Regions from separate parts of the Streptomyces sp. 7R007 genome, predicted to be linked through region 2. Evidence: riboswitches for the same ligand, from Rfam matches in the RefSeq annotation. Region 2 holds a riboswitch; each other region holds the start of a gene.
What was found. Region 2 has a riboswitch for S-adenosylmethionine ahead of thrC (threonine synthase). Riboswitches for the same ligand answer to the same signal wherever they lie in the genome.
Positions count from the first base shown of each region.

Region 1: linked by a shared signal. The riboswitch ahead of ACYF6T_RS12705 (putative leader peptide) and the one ahead of thrC (threonine synthase) in region 2 are both predicted to bind S-adenosylmethionine.
Region 3: linked by a shared signal. The riboswitch ahead of ACYF6T_RS02670 (amino acid ABC transporter permease) and the one ahead of thrC (threonine synthase) in region 2 are both predicted to bind S-adenosylmethionine.

Region 1 covers NZ_JBTWMV010000007.1:285,059-294,521, forward strand. The annotation lists gene ACYF6T_RS12685 (dipeptide ABC transporter ATP-binding protein) at 1-1,305, opposite strand, end outside; gene ACYF6T_RS12690 (ABC transporter permease) at 1,302-2,225, opposite strand; gene ACYF6T_RS12695 (ABC transporter permease) at 2,222-3,181, opposite strand; gene ACYF6T_RS12700 (ABC transporter substrate-binding protein) at 3,185-4,804, opposite strand; gene ACYF6T_RS12705 (putative leader peptide) at 5,005-5,121, opposite strand; SAM riboswitch class IV at 5,156-5,268, opposite strand; gene ACYF6T_RS12710 (DUF1684 domain-containing protein) at 5,321-6,202, opposite strand; gene ACYF6T_RS12715 (LLM class F420-dependent oxidoreductase) at 6,259-7,182, opposite strand; gene ACYF6T_RS12720 (NtaA/DmoA family FMN-dependent monooxygenase) at 7,291-8,691, opposite strand; gene ACYF6T_RS12725 (LLM class flavin-dependent oxidoreductase) at 8,688-9,463, opposite strand, start outside.
Region 2 covers NZ_JBTWMV010000006.1:134,054-143,516, forward strand. The annotation lists gene nagA (N-acetylglucosamine-6-phosphate deacetylase) at 1-121, opposite strand, end outside; gene ACYF6T_RS10515 (ROK family protein) at 121-1,062, opposite strand; gene ACYF6T_RS10520 (ABC transporter substrate-binding protein) at 1,185-2,453, shown strand; gene ACYF6T_RS10525 (DUF3263 domain-containing protein) at 2,494-2,721, shown strand; gene otsB (trehalose-phosphatase) at 2,799-3,659, shown strand; gene ACYF6T_RS10535 (alpha,alpha-trehalose-phosphate synthase (UDP-forming)) at 3,647-5,119, opposite strand; gene ACYF6T_RS10540 (glucosyl-3-phosphoglycerate synthase) at 5,198-6,142, opposite strand; SAM riboswitch class I at 6,275-6,430, shown strand; gene thrC (threonine synthase) at 6,449-7,735, shown strand; gene ACYF6T_RS10550 (MoaD/ThiS family protein) at 7,732-8,007, shown strand; gene ACYF6T_RS10555 (cold-shock protein) at 8,496-8,699, shown strand; gene groL (chaperonin GroEL) at 8,996-9,463, shown strand, end outside.
Region 3 covers NZ_JBTWMV010000001.1:556,493-565,955, forward strand. The annotation lists gene ACYF6T_RS02645 (LLM class flavin-dependent oxidoreductase) at 1-103, opposite strand, end outside; gene ACYF6T_RS02650 (putative leader peptide) at 182-322, opposite strand; gene ACYF6T_RS02655 (GNAT family N-acetyltransferase) at 319-1,044, opposite strand; gene ACYF6T_RS02660 (transporter substrate-binding domain-containing protein) at 1,120-2,142, opposite strand; gene ACYF6T_RS02665 (amino acid ABC transporter ATP-binding protein) at 2,219-2,989, opposite strand; gene ACYF6T_RS02670 (amino acid ABC transporter permease) at 2,986-3,966, opposite strand; SAM riboswitch class IV at 4,285-4,393, opposite strand; gene ACYF6T_RS02675 (glutathione S-transferase C-terminal domain-containing protein) at 4,459-5,319, opposite strand; gene ACYF6T_RS02680 (putative leader peptide) at 5,398-5,541, opposite strand; gene ACYF6T_RS02685 (LuxR C-terminal-related transcriptional regulator) at 5,752-6,417, shown strand; gene ACYF6T_RS02690 (EamA family transporter) at 6,387-7,316, opposite strand; gene ACYF6T_RS02695 (LysR family transcriptional regulator) at 7,386-8,249, shown strand; gene ACYF6T_RS02700 (ABC transporter ATP-binding protein) at 8,255-9,463, opposite strand, start outside.

The sequences.
Region 1 (9,463 bases), on a different contig from region 2:
TCGCTCCAGTGTGGCGGCGGGCAGGGCCACCCGGTCGAGCAGTTCGCGGGCCCGGGCGAGCCGGGAGGCGCGGTCGCCGACCTTGAAGGCGCGCAGCGGCTCGGTGATCACCTCGGCGATGGAGAAGCGCGGGTCGAGGGAGGCGTAGGGGTTCTGGTAGACGAGCTGGGCGCGGCGGCGCAGCGCTCTGGCCTGGGCGCCCCGGGCGGTGGTGACGTCGGTGCCGTCGAACAGGATCTGTCCGGCGGTCGCGTCGGCGAGGCGGAGCACCAGGCGGGCGGTGGTCGACTTGCCCGAGCCCGACTCGCCGACCAGGGCGAGGGTGCGGCCGCGGTGGAGGGTGAAACTGACGTCGTCGACGGCGCGCAAGGTGCGGGGTCCGTCGCCGGCGCGGGGCAGCCTGAACTCCTTGACCAGGTGGCGGACTTCGACGAGGGGCGCCGTCGGTGTCCCGGGGGTGGAGACCGGGGTGCGGGGCGAGGTGGACGTCAGGTGGGGGGCGCTGGCCAGCAGGTGCCGGGTGTAGTCGTGCTGCGGGTCGGCCAGGACGTCACGGGTGGGGCCCGACTCGACGACCCTGCCCTGGGACATGACCACCAGCCGCTGGGCCCGGTCGGCGGCGACCCCGAGGTCGTGGGTGACGAGCAGGACCGCGGTGCCAGACTCCTCCGTCAGGCGCTGGAGATGGTCGAGGATGACCCGCTGGACGGTGACGTCGAGCGCGCTGGTCGGCTCGTCCGCGATGATCAGCTCGGGCCGCGCGGCGATGGCGATGGCGATCAGGGCGCGTTGCCGCATGCCGCCGGACAGTTCGTGCGGGTACTGCCGGGCCCGTACGCCCGCGTCGGGCAGCCCGGCCCGGTCCAGGACGGCGACCGCCTCGGCGGGAGCCGACCGGCGACTGGCCAGACCGTGGATGCGCAGTACCTCGGCGACCTGCTCGCCGATCCGCTTGACCGGGTTGAGGGAGACCGTCGGGTCCTGCGGGACCAGCCCGATCCGCGCGCCGCGTACGGTGCGCAGCTCCGCCTCGGACAAGGCGGCCAGGTCGTGCCGGCCGAAGCGGATGGCGCCCGCGTCGATGCGGCCGTTCGCCGGCAGCAGGCGTGTGACGGCGTGGGCGGTCGTGCTCTTGCCGGAGCCGGACTCGCCGACCACGGCCGTCACCTGTCCCGGCCACACGTCGAGGTCGACGCCCCGGACGGCCTCGACCGTGCCGGCCCGGGTGCGGTACGACACCGACAGGCCGCGTATCTCAAGCAGGGGTGTGGTCACGTCCTCACCGTTCTCGGGTTCGTCGGTCATGGCTGCCGGGACCATTCGCCGTCCAGTGCCCGGGCGATGCGGTTGGTGGCCAGCACGGTCGCGGCGATCGCCAGTCCGGGCAGTGCGGTCAGCCACCAGGCGTTGGCGAGGTAGTTGCGGCCGTCGGAGATCAACGTGCCCCACTCCGGGGCCGGCGGGGGAGCGCCGTAGCCGAGGAAGCTCAGCGCCGACACGGCCAGGATGGAGGAGCCGAAGTCGAGGGTGGCCAGCACGATCACCGGGCCCGCCGCGCCCGGCAGCACGTGCCGGCCCAGCACCGAGTACCAGCGTGCCCCGCTCGCGCGCGAGGCCTCGACGAACACCGCCTGCCGCACCCGCAGCACCTCAGAGCGCGCCACCCGGGCGAACCCGGCGACGCTGGCGATGCCGACCGCGACCGCCACTTTCACCGTGCCGTAGCCCAGCGCGGTGACCAGGGCGAGGGACATGAACAGCGCGGGGATCGACAGCAGTACGTCGACGAGGCGCATCAGCACGTCGTCCACCCAGCGGCCCACGAACCCGGCGACCACGCCGAGCAGTCCGCCGACCACGAAGGCGACCACCACCGCGATCAGCGTGGCCTTGAGGGAGAGTTGGGCGCCGTGGACGACCCGCGAGAACAGGTCGCGGCCCAGTTCGTCGGTGCCGAACCAGTGACTGGCGCTGGGAGCGCGGAAGTTCTGCGACGGGACGCCCTTCAGCGGGTCCTGCGAGGTGAACAGGCCGGGCCGGAACGAGGCCAGCACCACCAGGACGAGGACGACGACCGAGAGCACCAGACCCGGGCGGCGCACCACGAACCGCAGCAGGCGCCGTCCGTCCACGCGCCGTCCCGGCTCCGGTCCCGCGTCCGTTCCGACCGGGCGGGCCAGTCCCAGGGCCGCCTCGGCCGGGTCGTCGACGAGGCCGTGGCTCATGCGAGGACCGCCCTTCTGCCGGAGGTCACCACGATCCGCGGGTCCAGCAGCGGATAGATCAGGTCGATGACCAGGTTCGTCGTCACGAAGATCAGCGCACCGAACGCCACCACCCCCTGGACCAGCGGGATGTCCTGGGCCGTGACCGCCGCCGCGGTGACGCGGCCGAGGCCGTCGCGGGAGAACACCGTCTCCACGACCACCGAACCGGCGATGAGCTGTCCCACCAGCAGGCCGACGACCGTCAGCGCGGGCAGGGACGCGTTGCGCAGGGCGTGGCGCAGATGGACCCGCCACCGGCCGGCGCCCTTGGCCCGCGCGGTCTCCACGTACGCCTGGTCCAGGGCGGTGAGCAGGCTCTTGGCGAGCACCTGGGCGATCTGCGCGCCGGTCGGCACCGCCAGCGTCACGGCCGGCAGCACCAGCCCCTCGATGCCGTCGTTGCCGAACGCGGGGAACCAGTGCAGCCGGAAGGAGAACGTCTCGACGAGCAGCAGGCCCACCCAGAACGTCGGGACGGACACCCCCAGCGGCGGCAGCGACAGCAGCAGCTGGCGCAGCCAGCGCCGCGTGGTGCAGGTCGCCAGCACCGCCAGACCACCGCCGGCGACCACCGCGAGCAGCAGGGCCGCCCCGGTCAACTGCAGGGTCTGCGGCAGCGCGGCGGACAGGGTGGAGGTGACCGGGCGGCCGGTGGACACCGAGTCGCCGAAGTCGCCGCGCACCGCGCGCCCCAGGTACTCCGCGTACTGCACCAGCACCGGCTGGTCGAAGCCGTACTCGTGCCGCAGGGCGGCGATCTGCCGCGGGTCGACCTGCCCCGAGTCCATCCCGGCACCGGCCATGGCCGTGACCGGGTCGCCCGGCAGGTAGTCCAGCACCAGGAACGAGACCGTGTACGCGGCCCACAGCACGCCGGCCGCCTGCGCGAGCCGTTTGATCACATAGCGGCGCATGGGTTAGCCGATCCACGTGTCGTGCAGCTGGAGCCGGCTGGAGGCGTCGAAGGTCAGCTGGTGCACCTTCTTCGACACGCCCAGTTGGGTCTGGAGCTCCACGACCGGCACGTAGTTGGCGTTGTGCACGATCAACTGCTGTGCCTGGCCGACGAGTTGCTTGCGCCTGGCGGTGTCCGTGGTCGCGGCCTGTGCGGCGAGGGCCGTGTCCAGGCCGGTGGCCGGCAGGTGGTAGAAGTTGGCCAGCTTCGTGGAGAAGGAGCTGCGCAGGATGTCCGGGTCGGCCCGGGTGACGTTGGTCCACACCGCGTCGTAGTCGCCGGACTGCAGTGTCGGGGTGAGCTGGGTGAGCTGGAGCTGCTTGAGGGTCACCTGGACGCCGACGGCCTTGAGTTGCTGCTGGATCAGCTCCAACGCGGGCTGGTTGGTGGCGGCGTTGGGGACCCAGTCGATGGACAGGGTGAGCTTCTTGCCGTCCTTGGCGCGGATGCCGTCACTGCCGGTCTTCCAACCGGCCGCGTCCAGGAGCGACGTGGCCTTGGCCGCGTCCGTCGCCAGGTCCGGGGCGAGGCTGGTGTAGTCGGGCGTGGTGTGGGCGAGGACGCTGGTCGCCGGCTGGGTGCCGGTGGGGAACACGGTGTCCGCGATCTGCTGCCGGTCGACGGCGTACAGGAGCGCCTGGCGCACGCGTGTGTCCTTCAGGGCCGGGCGTGCGTTGTTGAGGCCGAGGCCGAAGACGACGCCGGGGTTGGCCCGTCGCTGGAGGGTGACCTGGCCGCCCTTGAGGGCCGCCTCGTTGGCCCTGCCGACGCTGCTGACCGCGTCCACCTGCCCGGACTGGAGACTGCCCGTGCGTACACCGGCCTCCGGGACGACCTTGAACACCAGCTTGTCCAGGTACGCCTCGCCCTTCTTCGTCCACAGCGAGGAACCCCAGGCGTACCCGGTGCGCTTGGCGAGGGTGAGCGACTGGTTCTGCACGTACTGCGTCAGGACGAAGGGCCCGGAGCCGATCACGCCCTCGCTGCACTTCTGCTGCGGTGTCCTCTTGACGCTGGCCGCGGACTCGATGCCCAGTGAGTGCGTCGAAGTGGCCTGCAGGAACTGGGCGTTGGGCTGTTTGAAGGTGACCTTGACGGTGAGCGGGCCGATCACCGTGGTGCTCTCGACGCCGCTGAGATAGCCCTGGGCGAGGGTGCCGAGCGCGCCGAGTCGGGGCACCGCGTCGAAGTTGTCCTTGACCACCTGGGCGGTCAGCTTCGAGCCGTCGCTGAAGGTGACGTCCGGGCGCAGGTGGAAGGTGAACGTCGTGGCGTCGGAGCTGATGTCCCAGCTCTTCGCCAGCCACGGCACGATCTTGCCGGTTCTGGGGTCCTGGTCCGTCAGGGAGTCCACGATCTGGCGCACCGAGTAGATGGTCTCGTTGCTGCCGACCTGCTGCGGATCCACGCAGCCGGAGTCCGAGCCCACCGCGAAGGTCAGGGTGCCGCCGGACGTGGGCTGTCCGGTGCCGCCGCCCGTGCCGCCGCCGCCCGATCCGCAGGCGGTCAGCAGGACGCTGGTGGTCACGAGGGCGGCCAGTGCCGCCCACCGAGAGGTTCTGACAGGGGGGAGTGCAGTCACGGAGGGCTTCTCCTACTCGTGTCACCGGGCACGGTAGTCGTACGGGACATGGCCGTGCGCGGACGTGCGGCTTCGTTCGGCGCGCGAGGGCGACGCCGGGGAGGCGCGGTGCAGACAGGGATCAGGGCAGAGCGAGGGTCAGGCGCGGCCGGACGCGGCGAGGACGGGTGCCGTACCGCTGCCGGCGGTGGGAAGGCCCGTCAGGCCCGACAGAGACAGCTGGTCGAGCGCTTGAGGTCGATGTGGCGCCGACGCGAGAGGCGGGAGAACACGGTGGTGCCCGCGAAACGGGCGCTGAGGTCACCACCGTGCCGCATGTCGGTCCTCCACCTGTCCGGCCCCGGTCACGGGGCCACGCGCTTGCGGGATCGTCGGTGATTCCGCCGGGCTTTCACCTGGAGCACCCCACCGCGGGGGAGGGTTGCCGGTCAGCGAGCCAGGGCTTGACGCTGACACTCGATGCCGTTCGTGATCGTACGGAGAGATCTTGCCGTTGGTCAACGGCCCAGCCGTGCTTCAGGAACCGCCGCGCTCGCGGGGAATCTTCTGGCCGGCCTCGATCGCCACCGGCAGCCGGTTCTCGGCCGGGGGCAGCGGGCAGGTGGCCAGGTCCGTGTAGGCGCACGGCAGGTTCGCGGCCCGGTTGAAGTCCAGGACCACTGTGCCGTCGGCGGCGGGTGGCTCCAGGGTCAGGGACCGGTTGGCGGCGTAGGTGGTGACCCCGGAGGTCGCGTCGGTGAACAGCGCCATCAGCCGTCCGGCACCGGGGCCGGGGAAGACGGTCAGCGCCAGCTGCTGCCCCTCCAGCTCGAACTCGACCCTGCCCGGAGCGTCGTAGACGTGCTCCAGGCCCTCGACCGCGGCGCCCACGGTGGTCGGCCGCGGTGTGTCGAAGGGGAGGTAGCGGCCCGTCACGACCCATCGCGGGTCGGGGGCGTAGGCGGGCGTGCCGGTGAAGGCCGTGCGCAGCGGCGCGTCGGGGTGGCGGGGGCGCACGATGTCGTGCCCGCCGCGCCGGGCCACCTCGATGACGGCGTCCTTCCACACCGCGTCAACGCCACCGCGTTCGGGAAGCACGCCGAAGCGGTGTTCGCCGCGTACCGGCACCCCGTCGACGACCAGTTCCTCGTCCTCGTCGAGTTCCACGACGACCCCGTCATCGCCGGTGCGCCAGGCACCGGGCGCGTCCGGGAAGCGCTGGGGCTGTTGCGTCAGCCAGTGCAGGCCGGTGATCGCAAGGAAGCCGTGCGGGGCGGCGAGGCGGGCCTCCTGGGCGCGGTACCACTCCAGCCAGGTCTCGGTGAAGGCGTGGAGGTCGGCGGTGGCTTCGGCGGCGGTGGCTTCGGTGGCGGTGGCTTCGGCGGTGGTGGTTTCGGTGGCGGTGGCTTCGGTGGTCATGGGTGCGGGGCTCCTTCGTGACGGGGTGCAGGGGGCCGGCGGGTCGACGGGCGTGCTCAGCCGGCCAGTTCGCCCAGGAGTTGCCAGGTGCGTCGGCGTTCGGCGTCGCCCGCGATCTCGGTGCCGGAGAAGACGACCTCGGTGGCGCCGGCGTCGCGGTACCGGCGTATCTCGGCCTCGACGGTCTTCTCGTCGCCGATCACGGCCAGGTCGGCGGCCCGTCGGCCCCCGGAGAGTTCGATGACCCGGGCGTAGGACGGGATCCGTTCGTAGAACGCGAGGGTCTCGGTGGCCTTCGCGCGCACCGCGTCGACGTCGTCGGTGACCACGCCGGGCACCAGGGCCACAATGCGGGGCGCGGGCCGGCCGGCGGCCTCGGCGGCGGCGGTCAGGGCGGGCACGATGTGGTCCGCCAGGGCGCGCGGGCCGGCCAGGTAGGGCAGGATGCCGTCCGCGAGCTCACCGCTGACCCGCAGCGCTTGGGGCCCCATCGCGGCGACCAGCAGGGGGACGCCGCCGTCGGCGCCCGGCACCCGGGCCGGGACGGGGGTGGTCGCGGTGAGCAGCTCGCCGTGGAAGTCGGCGCTGCCGGTCTCGGTCAACTGGCGCAGGGCGGTGAGGAATTCACGCAGCCGGGCGATGGGGCGTTCGAAGGGCAGGCCGAAGCCGGTCTCCGTCAGCAGTTTCGTGCCCAGGGCCAGTCCGAGGTGGTAGCGGCCGTGGGTCGCGGCCTGCGCGGTCTGGGCCTGGCTGGAGACCAGCAGCGGGTGGCGGCCGAAGACGGGGATCGCGGAGGTGCCGACCTGCAGTGCGGGCACCTCCCGCCCGGCGATCGCCGCGAGCTGGGGCGAGTCGGCCCCGAAGGTCTGCCCGAACCAGGCCGACGTGAGACCGAACTGCGCGGCCTCTCGGGCCAGTTCCACGGTGGCGTCGACCTGGTTCGGCGCGTCGGACGCGTTGAGCGCTACTCCAACAGTCATGTCAGTCAGAACCGGTGCCGGCCGAGGGGGCATTCCGGTGCGTGTGTGACGGCTTCTTGTCAGTCATGTGTCACGGTCCTCTGAGAGGGAGGGGCGTCGCCGGGCTGGTCAGCTCGCCTGGCGCCGGTGGGATGCGGAGCGGTGGGTGAGGGGTTCGCGCAGGGCGAGGTGTTCGCGCAGGGTGGTGCCGGTGTACTCGGTGCGGTAGACGCCGCGTTCCTGCAGTTCGGGGACGAGCAGGTCGACGATGTCGTCGAGGCCGTCGGGGATGAGGTACGGCGTGACGTTGAAGCCATCGAGCGCGCCGTGCCGTACGAAGTGGGCGAACTTGTCGGCGAGGCCGGAGGGGGTGCCGACGTGTCCGCGCTGCGGGCCGAGCGCGATGACGGTCTCGCGCAGCGACCAGCCGTGCGCCTGCGCCTTGGCCCGCCATTCGGCCACCACCTTGCGCGGGTCGGCGATGCGCCGGGCGCCGAAGGAGCCGTCGTTGTCGGTGACGACGGGATCCTCCGTCGGCAGTGGCCCGTCGGCGTCGCGGTCCGAGAGGTCGATGCCCCACAGCAGGCCGGCGATCCCCAACGCCGTGGCGGGAGTGACCTGTTGGAGGCGGATCCAGCGCTTCTTCTCCTGGGCCTCCGCCTCGGTGGCGCCGAGGATGATCTCGGTGCCGGGCAGGATGCGCAGGTCGTCGTCGGGCCGGCCGGCGGCGCGCAGCCGGCGCCGGATGTCGTCGGCGAAGGCGAGGGCGTCGTCGAAGTCGGTGCCGTGCGCGGAGAAGATGACGTCGGCGTTGCGGGCGGCGAAGTCGCGTCCCTCGCCGGAGTCGCCGGCCTGGAAGATGACCGGGTGCCCCTGGGCGCTGCGCGGCAGCGTGGGGGCGAGGTCGACGTCGAACTGGGGTCCGTGATGGCGTACTTGGTGTACGGCGCCGGGCCTCGACCAGTGCCGTGCGTCCGCGGAGTCGGCGATCGCCGCGTCCTCCCAGCCGTCCCACAACGCGCGGGCCACGGTGAGGAACTCCTCGGCGCGCCGGTAGCGGTCGGCGTGGTCGAGGTAGCCGCCGCGGCGGAAGTTGGCGCCGGTCCAGGCGTTGTCGGTGGTCACCACGTTCCAGCCGGCGCGGCCTTCGGAGAGCAGGTCGAGGGAGGACAGGCGGCGGGCGAGGTCGGCGGGCTCGTTGAAGGTGGAGTTGGAGGTGGAGACCAGTCCGATGCGGCGGGTGACGGCGGCCAGTGCCGCGAGCTGGGTGATGGCGTCCGGCCGTCCGGCCACGTCGAGGTCGTGGATCTTGCCGTCGACCTCGCGCAGTCGCAGCCCCTCGCCGAGGAAGAACGCGTCGAACAGGCCCCGTTCGGCGGTCTGGGCGACCCGGCGGAAGGATGCGGGGTCGATCTGGGAGCCGCTGTCGGGGACGGACCAGATGGTCCAGTGGTTGACGCCCTGGAAGAACACTCCGAAGTGCAGCCGGGCGTGCGGGCGGGGGACGTCGAGGGGATCGGTGCGGGTCATCGGGCGCTCTCCTGGGCGGCGGCGAAGCGGTTGGCGGGGCGCTGAAGGCCCAGCGTCGAGCGCAGGGACGTGCCGGGCAGCGGCCGGGCGAGGAGCCGCCGCTCGGACAGGGCCGGCAGGACGAGGCGGGAGAGGACGGGGAGGTCCTCGTCCAGCACCAGCGGACGCAGCCGTACGCCGTCGACGTGACGACTCAACTCGACCAGCAGCATGACCAGTTGGTCGGCGGAGCCGATGTGCCGCAGCCTGCCCTGGTCGGTCCACGGCGCATGCCGTTCCAGGTCGGCGACGCGCTCGGCGGCCGTGGCGTCCGGCGTGTCCAGCGCGACCTCGACCTCGGCGAAGACGCGAGGCGTACCGGCGCCGGAGGAGGCCGCGGCGACCGACGCGAGGTCACGGCCCGCGACGAGAGCGACGTCGAACTGCGCGGCGGGGGCCCGGTCGGGGTCGCCCAGGACGACGAGCTGCCCCTGGGGCGAGCGCGGCACGATCGCCGGGCCCTTGACGGCGTACGTGTCGCCGGTGAAGTCGATGTAGTGCAGCCGCTCGCGGTCCAGGTAGCGGCTGGTGGCCACCGACCGGATCACCGCGTCGTCCTCCCACGAGTCCCACAGGGCGCGGGCCACCTCCACACCGTCCCGGGACTCCCGCGCCCGCGCGGCCGCGTCGGCGATCAGCGGCCGCCCCCAGGCGCGGGCCGCCTCGGGACGCTCCTCCTCCGCCACCACCCACCCGGCGCGACCGGCGGAGACGTGGTCCAGGGACGCCAACT
Region 2 (9,463 bases):
CGCCGGGGGCCGCGTCGGTGATGCGGGTGCCGTCCACGACCACCCGGCCGCCCTCGACGGTTCCTGTGGGCAGGACCACGTGGGCGCCGGAGAGCACCAGGGGGAGTGGGGCGTTGGCCATCAGGCGGATACCTCCGTACGGTCGGTTGTGTCGAGGAGATCCCAGGCCAGGAGCCCCGCACCCAGGCAGCCCGCCGTGTCGCCCAGGGCCGCCGGGACGATCGTCGGCAGTTTCTGGAAGGTCGCCCGTGCGCGGACGGCCTCTCTCAGCGGTGTGAACAAGGTTTCCCCCGCCTCGGCGAGGCCGCCACCGATGATCAGCGTGCGGGGGTCCAGCAGGGTGAGCGCGGTGACCAGGCCGTCGGCCAGGGCGTCGACGGCGCCCTGCCAGACCCGGACGGCGTTCGGGTCGCCGGACGCGACGGCCTTCGCGCAGTCCGCCGCGTCCGCCTCGTCGTCACCGCAGGCCGCGGCCCAGGCCTCGCTGACGGCCGCCGCGGAGGCGTACCGCTCCAGACAGCCGCGCTGCCCGCACGGGCAGGGCGTGCCGGACGGCCGTACGACGATGTGGCCGATCTCGCCCGCGAAGCCGTGCGCGCCCGCCTCCACCCGGCCCGCGACGCCGATGGCGCCCGCGATGCCGGTGCCGAGGGCGACGAAGAGGAAGCGGTCGGCGCCCTGCCCGGCGCCGAGCCGGCCCTCCGCCAGTCCGCCGGTGCGCACGTCGTGGCCGAGGGCGACCGGCACGCCGAGGCGGGCCGAGAGCAGGTCGCGCAGGGGGACGTCACGCCAGCCGAGGTTGGCCGAGTAGGCGGCGAGGCCGCCGGCCTCGTCCACGATGCCGGGGACGGCCACGCCGGCGGCACGGGCGGGCTCGCCCAGGTGCGCGGCGCCGTGGGCGCGCAGATCGGCGGCGAAGCCGAGGATGGCCTCGACGACCGCGTCCGGTCCGCGCTCGCGCCCGGTCGCCCGGCGCGCCTGGTGCAGCACGGCGCCGTCCGCCCCGACCAGAGCGGCCTTCATCCCGGTGCCGCCCACATCGAGGGCGATGACATGTCTCACGGGGGACAGTGTGACCCCACGACCCGCAAGAGGTCTAGTCCACTCACGTGGTGTAGACCTATGCTGTCCGCATGGTGGACGCAGAACAGTCATGAACGACGAGATGGTTGGGGCAGTACGCAGTGCAGCGGCGACGTAGGACAGGAACGATCGCGGTGGTGTCCGCTCTGGGCATGACGGCGGTCCTCGGCGGCTGCGGCCTCACCGGCGGCTCGGGTGACGTCACCCTCAGACTGGTCGCGGCCGACTACGGCAGCTCCGCGGCCGACAGCTCCCGGAAGTACTGGGACAAGCTGGTGAAGGAGTACGAGAGCACGCACTCCGGCGTGAAGATCCAGGTCAGCGTCTACTCCTGGAACGACGTCGACCGCAAGGTCAAGGAGATGGTCGACGCCGGCCACGCGCCGGACATGGCGCAGATCGGGGCGTACGCCGACTACGCCGACAAGGGCCTGCTCTACTCGGCCGACGACCTGCTCTCCATCGGCACCCAGGCCGACTTCGCCCCCCAGCTCGCCTCCGCGGGCCAGGTCAAGGACGTGCAGTACGGCATGCCGTTCGCCGCCTCGACGCGGCTGCTGTTCTACAACAAGACCCTCTTCAAGCAGGCCGGCCTCACCCCGCCGAAGACGTGGGCGCAGCTCAGGTCCGACGCCGAGGCGCTCAAGGCGCGGGGCGTGACCTACCCGTACGCACTGCCGCTCGGGCCGGAGGAGGCGCAGGCCGAGACGATGCAGTGGCTGCTGAGCGGCGGCGGCGACTACACCGACAGCTTCGGCACCTACGCCATCGACTCCACGCAGAACATCGACACCTTCACCTGGCTCAAGAACGACCTCGTCGACGAGGGCCTGACCGGGCCCGTCGCGCCGGGCAGGCTCAATCGCGCCGACGCCTTCAAGGCGTTCGCGAACGGCGAGGTCGGCATGCTCAACGGGCATCCCTCGCTGATGAAGACGGCCGAGAGCAAGGGCGTGAAGTTCGGCATGGTCCCGATGCCCGGCGTGGACGGGCAGACCAAGAACTCCATGGGCGTCGCCGACTGGATGATGGCCTTCAAGCAGAACGGCCACGCCCAGCAGGTCGGCGACTTCCTCGACTTCGTCTACAGCGAGAAGAACGTCCTCGCCTTCTCGCGCCAGTACGACCTGCTGCCGGTGACCACCTCCGCGTCCGACGCGATGAGCACCGCGCGGCAGGACGCCGACCTCAAGCCCTTCCTTGAGGAGCTGCCCTCCTCCGAGCTGTATCCGGTGGGCGACTCCTCCTGGGCGACGGTCAGCGCGGCGGTCAAGAAGCGCATCGGCCAGGCGGTCGCCTCCGACGGCAACCCCGCCTCGGTGCTCCAGCAGCTCCAGGTCACGGCGGCCACCGCGCAGAACGCGCAGTAGGCGGGGGCCGTTGTCAGCGGCGGGCGTTACGGTCGTGGACATGGAACGACTCGGCGCCCGTGAGCAGGCCATCCTCGCTCTGGAGCGCCGGGGCTTCACCGGCCCCGGCGCCAAGGAGCGCGCGATACGCGAGGAGCTGGGCCTGGCGCCCGTGCGCTACTACCAGCTGCTCAACGCCCTGCTGGACGACGAGCGGGCGCTGGCCCACGACCCGGTGACGGTCAACAGGCTGCGGCGGGTGCGGGAGCAGCGGCGCTCGGAGCGCTGACGCCTCGGTGAGCTGCGGAGTGCCGACGCCCCCGTGAGCCATGGGTGCGCCCCGCTGCCGCCGGTTAAGGTCGCCGTATGGGCACCCACATGGATCACATGGACACGGACCCCCTGCCGACCCCGGCCACCCCGGCCGGCCGCGACGGGCTGGAGGCGCTGCTGCGGCACCCCGAGAGGTCGGTGATCGCCCTCGACTTCGACGGCACGCTCGCGCCGATCGTCGCCGACCCCGAGCAGGCCCGCGCCCACCCGGACGCGGTCCCGGCGCTCGCCGCGCTCGCCCCCAGGGTCGCCGCGATCGCGGTCGTCACCGGCCGCCCCGCCGGGGTCGCCGTCCGCTACGGCGGCTTCGCGGGCGTGCCCGGCCTGGAACACCTCGTCGTGCTGGGCCACTACGGCGCCGAGCGCTGGGACGCCGTCAGCGGCGAGGTCAGCGCACCCGCCCCGCATCCCGGCGTCGCCGCCGTGCGCTCCGAACTGCCCGGCTTCCTCGACCGCATCGGCGCCTGGCAGGGCACGTGGATCGAGGAGAAGGGCCGTGCCGTCGCCGTCCACACCCGCCGCGCCGCCGACCCGCAGGCCGCGTTCGAGGCGCTGCGCGGCCCCCTCGCCGACCTCGCCACCCGCCACGGCCTGATCGTCGAGCCCGGCCGCATGGTCCTGGAGCTGCGACCGCCCGGCATGGACAAGGGCGTGGCCCTCCTCGACTACGTCCGCCGGACCGACGCCGCGGCCGTCCTCTACGCCGGCGACGACCTCGGCGACCTCCCCGCCTTCGCCGCCGTCGACAAACTCCGCTCCGACGGCACACCGGGCGTGCTGGTGTGCAGCGGCAGCGACGAGGTGACGGAGCTGCGGGAGCGGGCCGACCTGGTGGTGGACGGCCCGGAAGGAGTGGTCGCGCTGCTGACCCGCATCGCCGCTCAGCTCGGCTGATCGTCCAGGGCGTGCAACTGGTCCAGGAACCACTGCGCCGGCGGCAGCGCCGTCGCCGCGGCGGCCAGCCGCTTGGTGCGCTCCGCCCGCTCCTCGCGCGGCATCGTCAGTGCCTCGTGCAGGGCGCGGGCGGTGCCGACGACGTCGTACGGGTTCACGGCGATCGCGTCCCTGCCCAGCTCCTGGAAGGCCCCCGCCTCCCGGGACAGCACCAGCGCGCACCCCTCGTCGGAGACCACCGGCACCTCCTTGGCGACGAGGTTCATGCCGTCCCGGATGGGGTTGACCAGGGCCACGTCGGCGAGCCGGTAGGCCGCCAGGGAGCGCGCGAAGTCGTCCTTGACGTGCAGCACCACCGGTGTCCAACCGGGCGTGCCGTACTCGGAGTTGATCTCCTCCGACAGGCGCTGCACCTCGGCCGTGTACTCCCGGTAGACGGCCAGGTCCTGCCGGGAGGGGTAGGCGAAGGCCACGTGCACGACCCGCTCGCGCCACTCCGGGTGGTCGTCGAGCAGCTGCCGGTACGCCAGCAGCCCGCGCACGATGTTCTTGGACAGCTCGGTCCGGTCCACCCGCACGATGGTCCTGCGGCCCGCGCCGATCTCCTCGCGCAGGGCGGCCATGCGCTCCTCGACGTCCGCCTGCCGGGAGCGGGACTGCAGGAACTCCGCGTCGGCCCCGAGGCCGTGGACGCCGACGAGGGTGCGGCGGGTGACCCGGTCGCCGTCCAGGTGCTCGATGACGGGGGACGTGTCCGAGGGCGGGCCGGCGAGCCGGCGACCGGCGTCGGCTTCCTCGGCGCACCGCTGGAACGCCGTCGCCCACGGCCAGGTCAGGAAGGCCACCCGGTCCGCGCCGAGCATGCCCTCCAGCAGCCGCGCCCGGATGTCGTCGGGCAGCATCCGGAAGTACTCCGGCGGCGCCCACGGCGTGTGCGAGAAGTGGCCGATCCTCAGGTCCGGCCGCAGCTCCCGCAGCATCCCCGGCACCAGGCACAGGTGGTAGTCCTGCACCAGCACGGCCGCCCCCTCGGCCGCCTCCTCGGCCAGCGCCTCGGCGAAGGCCCGGTTGTAGGTCTCGTACGAGGCCCACTGCCGGCGGAACTCCGCGTCGAAGACCGGCTCCAGCGGCGTCTGGTACAGCATGTGGTGGACGAACCACAGGACCGAGTTGGCGATGCCGTTGTACGCGTCCGCGTGCACGTCGGCCGGGATGTCCAGCATCCGCACGCCGTCCTCGCCGACCCCGCGCCGGACGGCCTCCCGGTCGCCGTCGGACAGCGCCGAGCACACCCACAGGGCGCCCGCGTCGGGTCCGATGGCCGACAGCCCGGAGACCACCCCGCCACCGCCGCGGCGGGCGTCGAGCGAGCCGTCCTGCCGCACCTCGTACGAGACCGGGCCGCGGTTGGACGCGACCAGCACCTGAGCCTTCTGAACAGCACCGTGCGTGGAAGCCATACGCCTCAACCTAGCCCGGCCCGGAAACGCTCAAACGTACAGGCCGCCCGGTGGAGGTGTGCCGCGCACCACCCTGCCTCAGGCCACCCGGCGGGAGGCGTACTCCGCTATCTCCACCATCGGCGGACGCTCCTCCGTGTCCACGGAGTACGTGCGCGGCTCGAAACCGTCGTCGCCGCGTTCGAACTGGGTGAGGGAGGGGCGGATGAGGTGGCCGCGGGCCAGGCGGAGCTGGGCGGTGCGGTAGATCGCCGCCGCCATCCGGCCGAGGGCCTGGCCGTCCTGGTGGCGGTGCTTGCGGACGCCGACGTCGACCTGGGCGAGGGCGTCGAGGCCCACCAGGTGCAGGGCGTCGACCAGCATGCCGAGCTCGACGCCGTAGCCGACCGGGAAGGGCAGCTGCTCCAGCAGGCTGCGCCGGGCCGCGTACTCGCCGCCGAGCGGCTGGACGAAGCCGGCCAGCTGCGGCCAGTGCATGTTCAGCAGGGGGCGCGCCATCAGCTCGGTGACCCGGCCGCCCTGGCCCTGCGCGCCGGCCAGCGGACGGTCGTACATGCCCTTGACCAGGTCGATCCCGGGGTCGGTGAGCAGCGGGCCGACGATGCCGGAGACGAAGTCCGAGGAGAACTCCTTCAGGTCGGCGTCGACGAAGCAGACGATGTCCCCGCGGGTGACCAGCAGGGAGCGCCACAGGACCTCGCCCTTGCCGGGGACGGCCGGGAGGTGCGGCAGGATCTCGTCGCGGTGCACGACGGTCGCGCCGGCCGCGGCGGCGACCGCGGAGGTGCGGTCGGTGGAACCGGAGTCGACGACGACGATCTCGTCGACGAGCGGCACCTGCTGCACGAGGTCGTGCCGGATCACGGCGACGATGTCGCCGACGGTCTCCTCCTCGTTGAGCGCCGGCAGCACGACGCTGACCGTCTGCCCCGTGCGCTGCTTGGCGGCCATGATCTGGTGGAGCGGGCGATCGGTGACGGACCAGGAGCGGGTGGTCAGCCAGCGCTCGACTTCTTCCAGCACGTAGGCGGCTCCTTGTCTTGTGATCCATCTCGCGGTTCGGACGACTATCTCAACTGTCCTGGTCGTCGGTTACAGTCTTGAACAACGCGGGTGACCATCGCATGTCCTGGCCCGCCGTGAACAACTTCATACCGCTCATCCAGAGGGGCAGAGGGATACGGCCCGATGAAGCCCCGGCAACCCTCCAGTCGGTACTCGTAGATCACTGTCGATCGCTCCGCGAGGCTCCCGGCTAGGGAAGGTGCCAAATCCGTCTCACGGCGAGATGCGTCGTGAGGAAGATGAGGAGAAAGGGCCTCGCCTCACATGGCTGTGCAGACTGTTGCAAGCACCACGGACTCCACCGTCGACCTCGGCCCCGCCGCGGCGCTGTCCTGCCGCGAATGCGGCCACCGGGTGCCGCTCGGCCCCGTCTTCGCGTGCGAGGAGTGTTTCGGCCCGCTGGAGATCGCCTACGACTTCTCGGCCTACGACACCGAGGAGCTCCGGCGGCGCATCGAGGCGGGACCCTCGAACATCTGGCGCTACGCCCCGCTGCTGCCCGTCCCCGCCGACGTGGCCGGCAAGCCGAACATCAACCCCGGCTGGACCAAGCTCGTCAAGGCCGACAACCTCGCCCGCGAGCTCGGGATCACCGGCGGGTTGTATGTGAAGGACGACTCCGGTAACCCGACGCACTCCTTCAAGGACCGCGTCGTCGCCCAGGCCCTGGAGGCCGCCCGCGCCTTCGGCTTCACCACCCTCTCCTGCTCCTCCACCGGCAACCTCGCCGGCGCGGTGGGCGCCGCGGCGGCCCGCGCCGGCTTCCGCTCCTGCGTGTTCATCCCGCACGACCTGGAGCAGGGCAAGGTCGTCATGGCCGCCGTCTACGGCGGCGAGCTCGTCGGCATCGAGGGCAACTACGACGACGTCAACCGCTTCTGCTCGGAGCTCATCGGAGACCCGGCCGGCGAGGGCTGGGGCTTCGTCAACGTCAACCTGCGGCCGTACTACGCGGAGGGCTCCAAGACGCTCGCGTACGAGGTGTGCGAGCAGCTCGGCTGGCGGCTGCCGGACCAGATCGTCGTGCCCATCGCCTCCGGCTCGCAGCTGACCAAGGTCGACAAGGGCCTGCAGGAGCTGATCAAACTCGGGCTCGTCGAGGACAGGCCGTACAAGATCTTCGGCGCGCAGGCCGAGGGGTGCTCGCCGGTGTCGACGGCCTTCAAGGCCGGCCACGACGTGGTGCGCCCGCAGAAGCCGAACACCATCGCCAAGTCGCTGGCCATCGGCAACCCGGCCGACGGTCCGTACGTGCTCGACATCGCGCGGCGCACCGGTGGCGCGGTGGAGGACGTGACGGACGAGCAGGTCGTGGACGCCATCAAGCTGCTGGCCCGCACGGAGGGCATCTTCGCCGAGACGGCGGGTGGCGTGACCGTGGGCGTGACGCGCAAGCTGATCGAGAACGGCGTACTCGACCCCACCAAGACGACGGTCGTCCTCAACACGGGCGACGGCCTGAAGACCCTCGACGCGGTGGCCGGCACCGGCCTGACCGCGACGATCCGCCCGAACCTCGACTCCTTCCGAGAGGCTGGCCTCGCATCATGAGCGTCAACGTCCGCATCCCCACCATCCTGCGCACCTACACCGGCGGGCAGGCCGAGGTGACCGCCGAGGGCGCCACCCTCGCCGAGGTCATCGCCGACCTGGAGAAGAACCACACGGGAATCGCGGCCCGCGTGCTCGACGACCAGGGCAAGCTGCGGCGGTTCGTCAACGTGTACGTCAACGACGACGACGTGCGTTTCGAGCAGGGGCTGGAGACGGCGACCCCCGACGGTGCGGGCGTTTCCATCATCCCGGCCGTGGCCGGCGGCTGACCGAACCACCGAATTGGCGAACGGTTGAACCAACAAACCACCGGGCGCCGAATGACCGAACATTACCGTTGGTAAGGCCGGTCACGAAGAGTTCATCGAATTGCCCCCTCCGTGAGAGAAGCGGAGGGGGCAATTCTGTGTGGTTGAGCGCGGTACAGTTGGGGAACCCGCTGCCGGTCCACGGACCGGAAGCCCTGGAAACCTGCTCCTTGCCCGACAAGATGTAGCCAAAGTGCGCGCGTCTTTCGTGGCTTTTGTGTATTTTGCGGGGCCCGACTTGCCCTGAAACCTGGTGAATTCTCGGCAGATTCCCGACCGGGCCCGTCCAGAATTCTCGTCCGATTGACCTGTTGCAGACGGCAGTTGGACAGATACATTCAGCCGCGGTCGACGCGTTCCGGCGCACGCCCCCAACCGTGGGGGGTGAGGTCTGACCCGGATCCGCGAAGTGCGGGTCCGTGCAAGGGCCAGTAATAGGGGAGTTAGGCATGGCTCAGGGCACCGTCAAGTGGTTCAACGCGGAGAAGGGGTACGGCTTCATCGCGGTCGACGGTGGTGCGGACGTCTTCGTCCACTACAGCGCGATTCAGATGGACGGCTACCGCACCCTGGAAGAGGGCCAGCGGGTCGAGTTCGAGATCTCGCAGGGTCAGAAGGGCCCGCAGGCCGACATGGTTCGCGTCACCGCCTAGAACATTCACATGACGAGGGCCCGCACCCGCGAGGGTGCGGGCCCTCGTCATGTGCCCGCCCCCTGTTCGCGCCGGGCGGAGCGCCCCGCCCGATCCCCGAGAGCCGCTTGCACTCGCAGGGGGCGAGTGCTAATCATTGGCGTTAGCACTCTGAAGGTGAGAGTGACAAAGAAGGACCGGGTCGGTGAGGCCCGCGGACCGGGTGGGGCAAGGAACCCACGGGTCGGCGAGCCGTCCGTCGCGGGCGCGGGCGCGGTCCGAAGGAATCACCCCCAGTCCTGGAGGGACCACTTCACATGGCCAAGATCATCGCGTTCGACGAGGAGGCGCGGCGCGGCCTCGAGCGCGGCATGAACCAGCTCGCGGACGCCGTGAAGGTGACGCTCGGCCCCAAGGGCCGCAACGTCGTCCTCGAGAAGAAGTGGGGCGCCCCCACGATCACCAACGACGGTGTCTCCATCGCCAAGGAGATCGAACTCGAGGACCCGTACGAGAAGATCGGCGCCGAGCTGGTCAAGGAAGTCGCCAAGAAGACGGACGACGTCGCCGGTGACGGTACGACCACCGCGACCGTTCTCGCCCAGGCCCTGGTCAAGGAGGGCCTGCGCAACGTGGCCGCCGGCGCCAACCCGATGGCCCTCAAGCGCGGCATCGAGAAGGCCGTCGAGGCCGTCTCCGGTGCCCTGCTGGAGCAGGCGAAGGACGTCGAGACCAAGGAGCAGATCGCCTCCACGGCCTCCATCTCCGCCGCCGACACCCAGATC
Region 3 (9,463 bases), on a different contig from region 2:
GGGGGCGGGCGACTTGCTCCCGCCAGGAGGCGGGGTGCCAGCCGGTGCCGTCGAGGGCGACGGCGAGGTGCAGCGAAGAAGGAGACGTAGCAGAGGGGGACACGGGGGAATGCCTTCCTGGAGATCCGTACGAGAGCGCCGGCCCGCCGGAACGGGGGCGGACGGCGGCTGGGAAACGGGGTCAGGAGCAACAGAGGGCGCCGGCCACGCGCTGGAGGTCGATGTGGGGCCGGGAGTGCAGGCGAACGGCGCGCGGCAGGCGTGTCATGGGGCGCACCTCCGTCCGGGCCGTCGCCTTCGACAGGGGCAACGGCACGGTCATGCCGTTTCTTCCGCGCCGGCGGCCGCGGTGTTGCGTACGAGCGAGAAGACGGTGTGGCGGCGCAGGGTGAACCCGAGCGACTCGTACAGCCGGATGGCGTCGGTGTTGTCGGCGGCGGCGTGCAGGAAGGGCTGTTCGCCGCGCTCCTCGATGCCGGCGGCGACGGCGCGGACCAGGCGGCCGGCCAGGCCGCGGCCGCGGTGGCCGGGGTCGGTGCACACGGCGCTGATCTCGGTCCAGCCGGGCGGGCGCAGCCGTTCACCGGCCATGGCGATCAGCCGGCCGCGGTGGCGGATGCCGAGGTAGGTGCCGAGTTCGACGGTACGGGGCAGGTAGGGGCCCGGCCGGGTGCGGGCGATGAGGTCGAGGATCTCGGGTACGTCGGCGGGGCCGAGCCGTACGGCTTCGGGGTCGGGCTGCGCCCGCACCGAGGTGCCGACGAGCTGGACGCCCCGGCCGGTCCGGAGGAGTTCCCAGCCGTCCGGCGGGCGGGTCACGTCGCGCACCGCCGCGCTGCCGCCGGGGCCGACGAGGACGGCCAGGTCGGCCCAGGCGCGCGGGTCGTCCACGTCGGTGACGGCGTGGAAGGGGGCGACGTCCCGGGGGTAGCGGGCGGCGCGCCCGACGCGTTCGGCGAAGTGCCGGTGCGGGCCGGTGAGCGCGGCCCAGGCGGGGTTGTCGAGGACGGGGGCAGAGGTGGTGTCGAGGCTGGCGACGGACATCGCGTGACGGCTCCGGTGCGGGTGTAAGGGGCGGGGACCCCGCCGCGGGGTGGCGGGGTCCCCGGCCGGGGTGGGTCAGGAGTTGTCCAGCGGCAGGCCGGGCGGGTTGACCTCGGACGTGGCGACGGCGTCGTGGGAGAGGTTCCAGGCCTTGAGCCACTGTGCGTACTGGCCGTTTCGGATCAGGTGGTTGATCGCGTCGGCGAGGGGCTTGGCGAGGCCGCTGCCCTTCTTGGCGGTGGCGGCGATCAGGCCCTGGAGGGAGGCGCCGGCGCCGGAGTACTGGCCGGCGATGCGGGTGGCCTGGGGCGTGTTCGCGGTCTGGGTGACGTGGTAGGAGAGGTTGGGGCTGGGGCCGAGGTAGGCGTCGATCTTGCCGCCGGCGAGGGCCAGGTAGAGGCTGTTGTTGTCCTGGAAGTACTTGACGGTGAGCTTCTTGCCCTCCTTGGCCAGCTGGTCCTTCCAGGCCAGCAGGATGCGTTCCTGGTTGGTGCCGGCGCCGACGGACACGGTCTTGCCGGCGAGTTCCTCGTAGTCGCCGTCGAAGGTCCACTTCGAGGTCTTGAGCGTCTCGAAGGCGAGGTCGTCCTTGCGGTAGGAGGCGAACTCGTACTTCCTCTTGCGTTCCTCGGTGTCCGTGATGTTGGAGAAGCCGACGTCGACCTTGCCGCTGTCGATGCCGACGAAGAGGTTCTCCCAGGTGAACCGCTTCACCTCGGGCTCCAGGCCGAAGACGGCCGCGACGAGTCTGGCCAGGTCCACCTCGGAGCCGGTGAGGGTCTTCTGGTCGCTGCCCACGAACCCCAGCGGCGGGGAGCCGGAGGGCAGGGTGCCGGAGCCGATGACCAGCTTGCCGCTCTTGCGGATCGCGGCGGGCAGTTCGGCGCTGATGGACTTCACCTCGGAGACCTTCAGGGCGGTCTCCTTGGCGGCGCCGTTGGACAGCCGGCCGACGGTGACCGTGCCGGCGCCGTCGCCGGTGCGGGTGGCCGCGTCGCTGTCGCCTCCGCAGGCGCTGAGCGCGGTGGCGAGGGAGGCCACGGCGGTCGCCGCGGTGAGGCCGCGGATCAGGCCGCGTCGGGAGAGGTGGGTGGGCATGGTCGTTCCTTGTCGTTCGAAGGGCGGTCGGCGAAAGAGTCGGGGGAAGTTCGGGGAAAGGGGGGACGAGCGGGGGTCACAGGACCCGGCGCAGGAAGTCCTTGGTGCGTTCGTGCCGGGGGTGGTCCAACACCTCGGCGGGCGGGCCCTGTTCGACGATGCGTCCGTCGTCGATGAAGACGATCCGGTCGGCGACCTCGCGGGCGAAGCCGATCTCGTGGGTGACGATCACGAGCGTGGTGCCGCTGGTGGCCAGGTCCTTGATGACGGCCAGCACCTCGCCGACGAGTTCGGGGTCGAGCGCGGAGGTCGGCTCGTCGAACAGGATGATTCCGGGGCGCAGGGCGAGGGCCCGGGCGATGGCGACGCGCTGCTGCTGCCCGCCGGACAGCTGCCGCGGGTAGGCGGCGGTCCGGTCCCCGAGGCCGACGCGGTCGAGGAGTTCGCGGGCCAGTTCCAGCGCCTCGGGCCTGGCGAGCCTGCCGGTGGCGACGGGGGCGGCGGCGACGTTGTCGAGCGCGGTCAGGTGCGGGAAGAGGTTGAAGTTCTGGAAGACGAACCCGATCCGGGAGCGCTGGGCGAGGATGGCCCGCTCGCTGAGCTCCTTCAGCCGCCCGCCCTGCCGCCGGACGCCGATCAGCTCGCCGTTGACGCTGACGTGGCCGATCTCGGGCTTCTCCAGGTGGTTGATCACCCGCAGCAGCGTCGACTTGCCGGAGCCGGACGGGCCGAGGACGACGGTGACCTCCCCGGGGCGGACGGTCAGGTCGATGCCGTCGAGGACGCGGTGGGTGCCGTACCACTTGTGGACGTCGTGGACTTCGAGCCCGGCGGGTGCGGTGGTCATACGCCGGCCTCCCTGCGCAGCCGGGCCCTGAGACCGGCGAGGCCGGCCCGTGCCTTCTGCAACGGCGTCGGCGGCAGGGTGCGGGTGGCGCCCCGGGCGAAGTACCGCTCGACGTAGAACTGGACGACGGACACGGCGCTGGTGAGGATCAGGTACCAGACGGTGGCGACCAGCAGCAGCGGCACGATGTCGCCGGGGTAGGTGCTGCCCATCGACTGCACCGAGCCGAACAGGTCCAGCAGCGACACGTAGAACACCAGGGACGTGCCCTTGATGAGGCCGATGAGCTGGTTGACGTAGTTGGGCGTGATGGACCGCAGGGCCTGCGGGAAGACGATCCGGGTGAACTGGTAGCGCTTCGGCAGGCCCAGCGCGGCGGCGGCCTCGTGCTGGCCCTGGTCGACGGAGAGGATGCCGCCGCGTACGACCTCGGAGGCGTAGGCCGCCTCGTTGAGGCTGAGTCCGACGACGGCGACGGCCATGTCGGTGGCGAGCCGGGACTCGTCGAAGGAGACGAACGCGGGGCCGAACGGCACGCCCAGGCTCACCGTCCGGTACAGGGCGCTGAAGTTGTAGAGGAAGATCAGCACCACGATCAGCGGTATCGAACGGAACAGCCAGGTGTACGTCCAGCTGACCGCGCGCAGCACCGGGCTCCCGGAGAGCCGGCCGAGGGCCAGCAGGATGCCGCCGAGCAGGCCCAGCACGGCGCTGAGGGCGGTCACTTCGAGGGTGACGAGCAGACCGTCGAGGATGGCGGGCCGCAGGAACCAGTAGCGAAAGCGGTCCCACTGGTAGAAGGGGTTGGTCGCCAGCCCGTGGACGGCCTGCGCGACGAGCACCAGGACGACGGCGGTGGCGATCCACCGGCCCGGCCGGCGCAGCGGCACGACGCGCTGGGCGGTCAGTTCCCGGGAGGGGGCGGGGGCGGGCGGTGCCTCGGCGAGGGACACCGCGACGCCGGGAGGTTCACTCATGGTGGGCTCCGGCTGGTTCGGACACCCCGGAGCGCGACGGCATGCGGCACAGGCAGGCGAGGCACCGGGGGGCGGGAAGGACAACGGCACACCGCTCGGGCGGTGTTCGTCAGGAGGCGCGGGGCTGCGGGGAAGGAGTCAGCCCCGACAGCGGGCACGGCCCGGCGCGGTACACAGTGCGCTGTTCACGCGGAGCAGATCGACGGCGCGATCGGCCACGAGGAGGTTGCGGTACGGCCGTACGCAGCCCGCCGGGCGGCGCGTGGCCGTCCTGGGAACTGCGTACATGGCGTCACCGTCACTTCTGGCCCCTTCAGGGCCTCGCGCTTACCGAAACGACTTCGGTCCGGTCGTCACCTGGGGCACCCCACCGCGGTGCGAGGGTTGCCGGTCAGCAAGCCAGGGCTTGTCGCTGACGCTCATGACCGTTCTGGTCCGTACGTTAAGGCAGTCGACCCGCCCGGTGTCAACGCCGGTCCAGAGGATGGACGGTCAGGGGGTGTGGGCGGCCCAGTCGAGGATCTGCACGGCCGCGCCGGCGTCCTCCAGGCCCCGGCAACGGGCGTGGTGGCGGCGGGCGATGCCGTCCAGGTCGAGGTGGGTGCCGAAGGCGGGGTGGGCGGTCAGGCGGCGGGCGTAGGCCCACAGCGCGGGATGGCCGGCGATGCGGCGCACGGCCGAGGCGTCGAGGTGGTTGCGGTGCACGGTGTCGAGTTGGACGAGCGCGACCCACAACTCGACGTCGGCCGCGGTGATGTGATCGCGGATCATGTACGTCCGCCCCTCCAGCCAGCGCTCCAGCGCGCCCAGGGTCTCCAGCAACGCCTCGAGCGCCGCGGCGCGTTCGGCCGGCTCGGCGTCGGCGGCCCCGGCGCGCTGCGCCGCCTCCCGGATGCCGTGCGCGCACATCCGCTCGACGGCGTCGATCTCCGACTCGGCGCCGCACGGGTACGGCGCGGGCCGGTCGGCGCCGAAGTGCCGGGCGAGGTCGCGCATGATGTCGGGGGCGTGGGTGCTGACGATGCGTCCGGACCAGTCGTCGGCGAGGACCGGGGCGAGTGCGGCGCCGGCGTAGCGGTGGGCGCTCGCCTCGTACAGCGGGCGCAGCCGCGCGTAGCCGCCCTCGGGGCGGTCGGGGACGGCGGGCAGGTAGGTGGCCGGACAGACGGCGTCCAGTCCGAGCAGGCTGTGGGTGACGGCGATGCGCAGGCCGTCCGGACACGCGGTCGACAGGTACAGGCGGTAGCGCAGCGGAACGGCGTAGTGGCCGCTGCGGGCGTCCCTGCCGATGCGCCCCCGGAAGGCGGGCGCGGGCTGGACGGACGCAGGGGCGGCCGGCGGTGCGATGGTCATGACTCTCCCCGGGAGCGGGCGCGGACGTACGCGCGGCGGAAGCGACGTCGGGCGACTGTGGAGCGCAGTCGGCGGCTCTCAGCGCAGGGGGTCGATCGCGCTGCACACGCGCAGCAGATCGATGTGGCGGCGGGAGGTGAGAAGAGGCGTCGGCCCGGGAGTGCGGCTCGCCCGGCGTGCGGCCGTGCTGACCCGGCCCGGGGCCGGTGCGGGGCACCTCATCTTTCCCTACCTTTTCACTAGGATTCCTGACTGGAGTGTCGATCCGACCAGGGAGTACGTCAAGAGGGCGTCCACGGGCCGGATATGACGCCGGTATGACCGAGCCCACAACCGAGACGCTGGCGTTTCGATAACGACGGGGCTAGCCTGATGCCATCAAGGTGAACGATACCGTTTCGTTCACCGCGGCAGAGGGTGACGGGAAGTGCCATGCCCACTGTGCTCATCGTCAGCAACCACGCGCTCCAGCGCCGCGGCCTCCGGATGCTCCTGGAGACCCGGCCCGACCTGACCGTCCTCGGCGACGCGGCCACCGGCTCCGACGCGGTCCGCCTGTGCGAACAGGGCCCCGTCGACGTCGTCCTGCTCGACAGCCGCCTGCCCGGCGCCGACGACCTCGACACCATCCGCCGCCTCACCCGCTCCGAGTCCGTGCGGCACACCCCCCGGGTGCTCGTGCTGAGCCTGGCCGGTTTCGACGAGTACGGCTACGCGGCCCTGCGCGCCGGAGCCGGCGGCTTCCTCACCGAGGAGGCCACCCCCGACGAACTCGCCGCCGCCGTGCACACCGTGGCCGCCGGGGACGCCGTACTGCCGCCCGCGCTCACCCAGGCCCTCATCGACGCCGTCCGCCGCGAGGCGCCCGCCCCCGCACGGGAGCCGGAGCACCGGCTCGGCACCCTCACCGGACGCGAACGCGACGTCCTCGCCGGTGTCGCCTCCGGCTGGTCCAACGCCGAGATCGCCGAACGGCTGTCCATCGCACCGACCACCGTCAAGTCCCACGTCAGCAGCATCCTCACCAAGATCGACGCCCACGCGCGCGTGCAGGCCGTGGTCTTCGCCTACGAGTCCGGGCTGGTACGGCCCTCCTGACGCCGCCCGGTCCGTACGGCGCCCACGCTCGCGGCGACGACCATCGCGACGGCCACGCACCGCGCCGCCGACAGGGCCTGGCCCAGCACCAGGTACCCGGCCAGCGCGGCGAGGGCCGGCGCGAGGCTCGTCAGCACCGCGAACGTGGCCGCGGGCAGCCTGCGCAGCGCGAGGAGTTCGAGCGTGTAGGGCACGCCGGACGACAGCACGGCGATCGCCAGGCCCAGGCCCAGCACCCCCGGCTCCAGCAGCGCGCGCCCCGCGTCCGCCACGCCCGGCGGCAGACTGACCAGCGCGGCGACGGCCATGGCCAGGGCGAGGCCGTCCAGGCGCGGAAAGCGGGCGCCCGCGCGGGCGTTGAGCACGATGTACGCCGCCCACAGCGCCCCGGCGCCGAGCGCGAAGGCCACGCCGGCGGTGTCCAGGCCGCCGAAGTCGCCGCCGCCCAGCAGGACGACGCCGGCCAGCGCGAGGGCGGCCCACAGCAGGCCGGCGGCGCGGCGCGAGACCAGGACCGACAGCAGCAGCGGGCCGAGCACTTCGAGGGTGACCGCCGCGCCCAGCGGAAGGCGGTCGATGGCCTGGTAGAAGAGGAGGTTCATGCCGCCGAGCGCCAGGCCGAACCCGGTGACCACCGCCCAGTCGGACCGCGCGTGACCGCGCAGCCGGGGCCGGGTGACCACCAGCAGCAGCACCGCGGCGAAGGTCACCCGCAGCGCGACCGCGCCGAGCGCCCCGGCCCGGGGGAACATCAGCGCGGCGCAGGCCGAGCCGAACTGCACGGACACCGCCGCGGCCAGCATCAGGCCGACGCCCGTGAGACCGCCCCGCCCGGGGGCGTGGCGTAGGACGACAGGGGCGGCCGGAGCCGCGGCCGGGGTGCGCGCCGTGGAAGTCATGCCCCTCACGCTAGGAAGCCCCTCGCGCCGTGTGAAATGCCGGTTCCGCGCTGGTTATGCTTCGCAGGCATGACCATCGAGTTGCGGCACCTGCGGGCCTTCCTGGTCATCGCCGAGGAGGGCACCATCACCCGGGCCGCCGCCCGGCTGCACGTGGGCCAGCCCGCCCTCTCCCGCACGCTGCGCCAGCTGGAGCAGCACCTGGGCACCCGCCTCGTCGACCGCTCCACGCACCACCTCGAACTGACCGCCGAGGGCCGCGTGTTCCACGACAAGGCCGCCGCCGCCCTGGCCGCCGTGGACAGCGCCCTCGACCCGCACGGGACGGGAAACCGGCCACTGCGCCTGGGCCACCCCTGGGCGGCCCTCGGCGACCACACGATCCCCCTGCTGCGCCGCTGGGACGAGACGCACCCGGACGTGCCGCTGCACCTGCTGCGCGTCGACGACCGCACCGCGGGCCTGACCCGGGGAAAGGTCGACGCGGCGCTGCTGCGCGGCCCGGTCACCGCGCCCGGGCTGCGCACCGAGCCCCTGCTGTCGGAGGAGCGGGTGGTGGTCCTGCCGGCGGACGATCCGCTGGCGGCGCGGGCGGAGCTGACCCTGGCCGATCTGGCCGACCGCCCGATCGCCCTCAACACCGTCTCCGGCACCACGACGATGGACCTGTGGCCGCCCATGGCCAGGCCCACGGCGACCCTCGAGGTGACCAACACCGACGAGTGGCTCACCACGATCGCCGCGGGCCGCGCGGTCGGGATCTCGACGACGGCCACACCGGGCCAGCACACCCATCCCTCGGTGGTCTACCGCCCGCTGGCGGACGCCCCGCCCGTCCCCGTCGTCCTCGCCTGGCGGGCGGGGTTCGGGCATCCCGCCCTCGCGGACCTGGTGAGGCTCGCGCACGAGGTCGTCGGGGCCGGCCGGGGCTGAGCCGGTCAGACCAGGTCGGCCGAGGCGGGCTCGGTGGGCGTCTCGGTGAGGAAGCCGCCGGACTGGTGCTGCCACAGCTTGGCGTAGGCGCCGTCGGCGTCGAGCAGTTCCTGGTGGGTGCCCTGCTCGACGATCCGCCCGCGGTCGAGGACCACGAGCCGGTCCATGGAGGCGACGGTGCTCAGCCGGTGCGCCACCACCAGCGCCGTACGCCCCTCCATGAGCCGCCACAGCGCCTCCTGGACGAGGATCTCGCTCTCGGAGTCCAGGGCGCTGGTGGCCTCGTCGAGCAGCAGGATCGGCGCGTCGCGCAGGATCGCCCGGGCGAGGGCGACGCGCTGGCGCTGGCCGCCGGACAGCTTGACGCCGCGCTCGCCGACCATGGTGTCGAAGCCGTCCGGCAGCGCGTCGGCGAACTCCGTGACGTGCGCCGCCTCGGCCGCGGCGCGGATCTCGGCGTCGGTGGCGTCCGGCCGGGCGAAGGCGATGTTGTCGCGCAGGCTGCGGTGGAACATCGCCGGGTCCTGCGGGACGTAGGCGATCTGACTGCGCAGGTCGCGCTGGCGCAGCCGGCTGATGTCCTGACCGCCGATCAGGATCCGGCCGCCGTCGATGTCCTTCATCCGCAGCAGCAGGCGGGTCAGTGTGGTCTTGCCGCCGCCGGACCGGCCGACGAGCCCGAACCTCGCCCCGCCGGGCACCGCCAGGTCGAGTCCGGTGAACAGCGGCTCGGCGCCGCCGTGAGCGAACGTCACCGCCTCGAACCGCACGTCGGCCACCCCGCGCCGCAGCGGCTCCGGCGCCGCCGGGTCCAGCACCGTCGGCCGGTCCAGCAGCAGCTGGGTGAACTGCGCGGACTCCGTCATCGAGCTCTCCAGACGGCGGTAGATCTGGTTGAACTCGAACATGATCCGGGTCGCGTTGCCGTAGTACGTGAAGGCGACCACCACCGCCTCCACGCCGTGCCCGTGGCCGACCAGCAGCACCGCGAGCAGCAGGCCCAGCGCGTTGGTCAGCACCGACAGCGGCGCGACCAGGGTGTCGATGCGCAGGTTGCCGTAGTCCCACGAGCGCAGCATGAGCCGGCGCGACTCGGCCACCCGGGTGCGGTGCTCGGCTGCCTCGCGCTCCTCGGCGGCGAACGCCCGCACGGTGTCCATGTTCATCAGGCTGTCGGCGACATGCCCCGACACCCGGGCCGTCGCCTCCTCGCG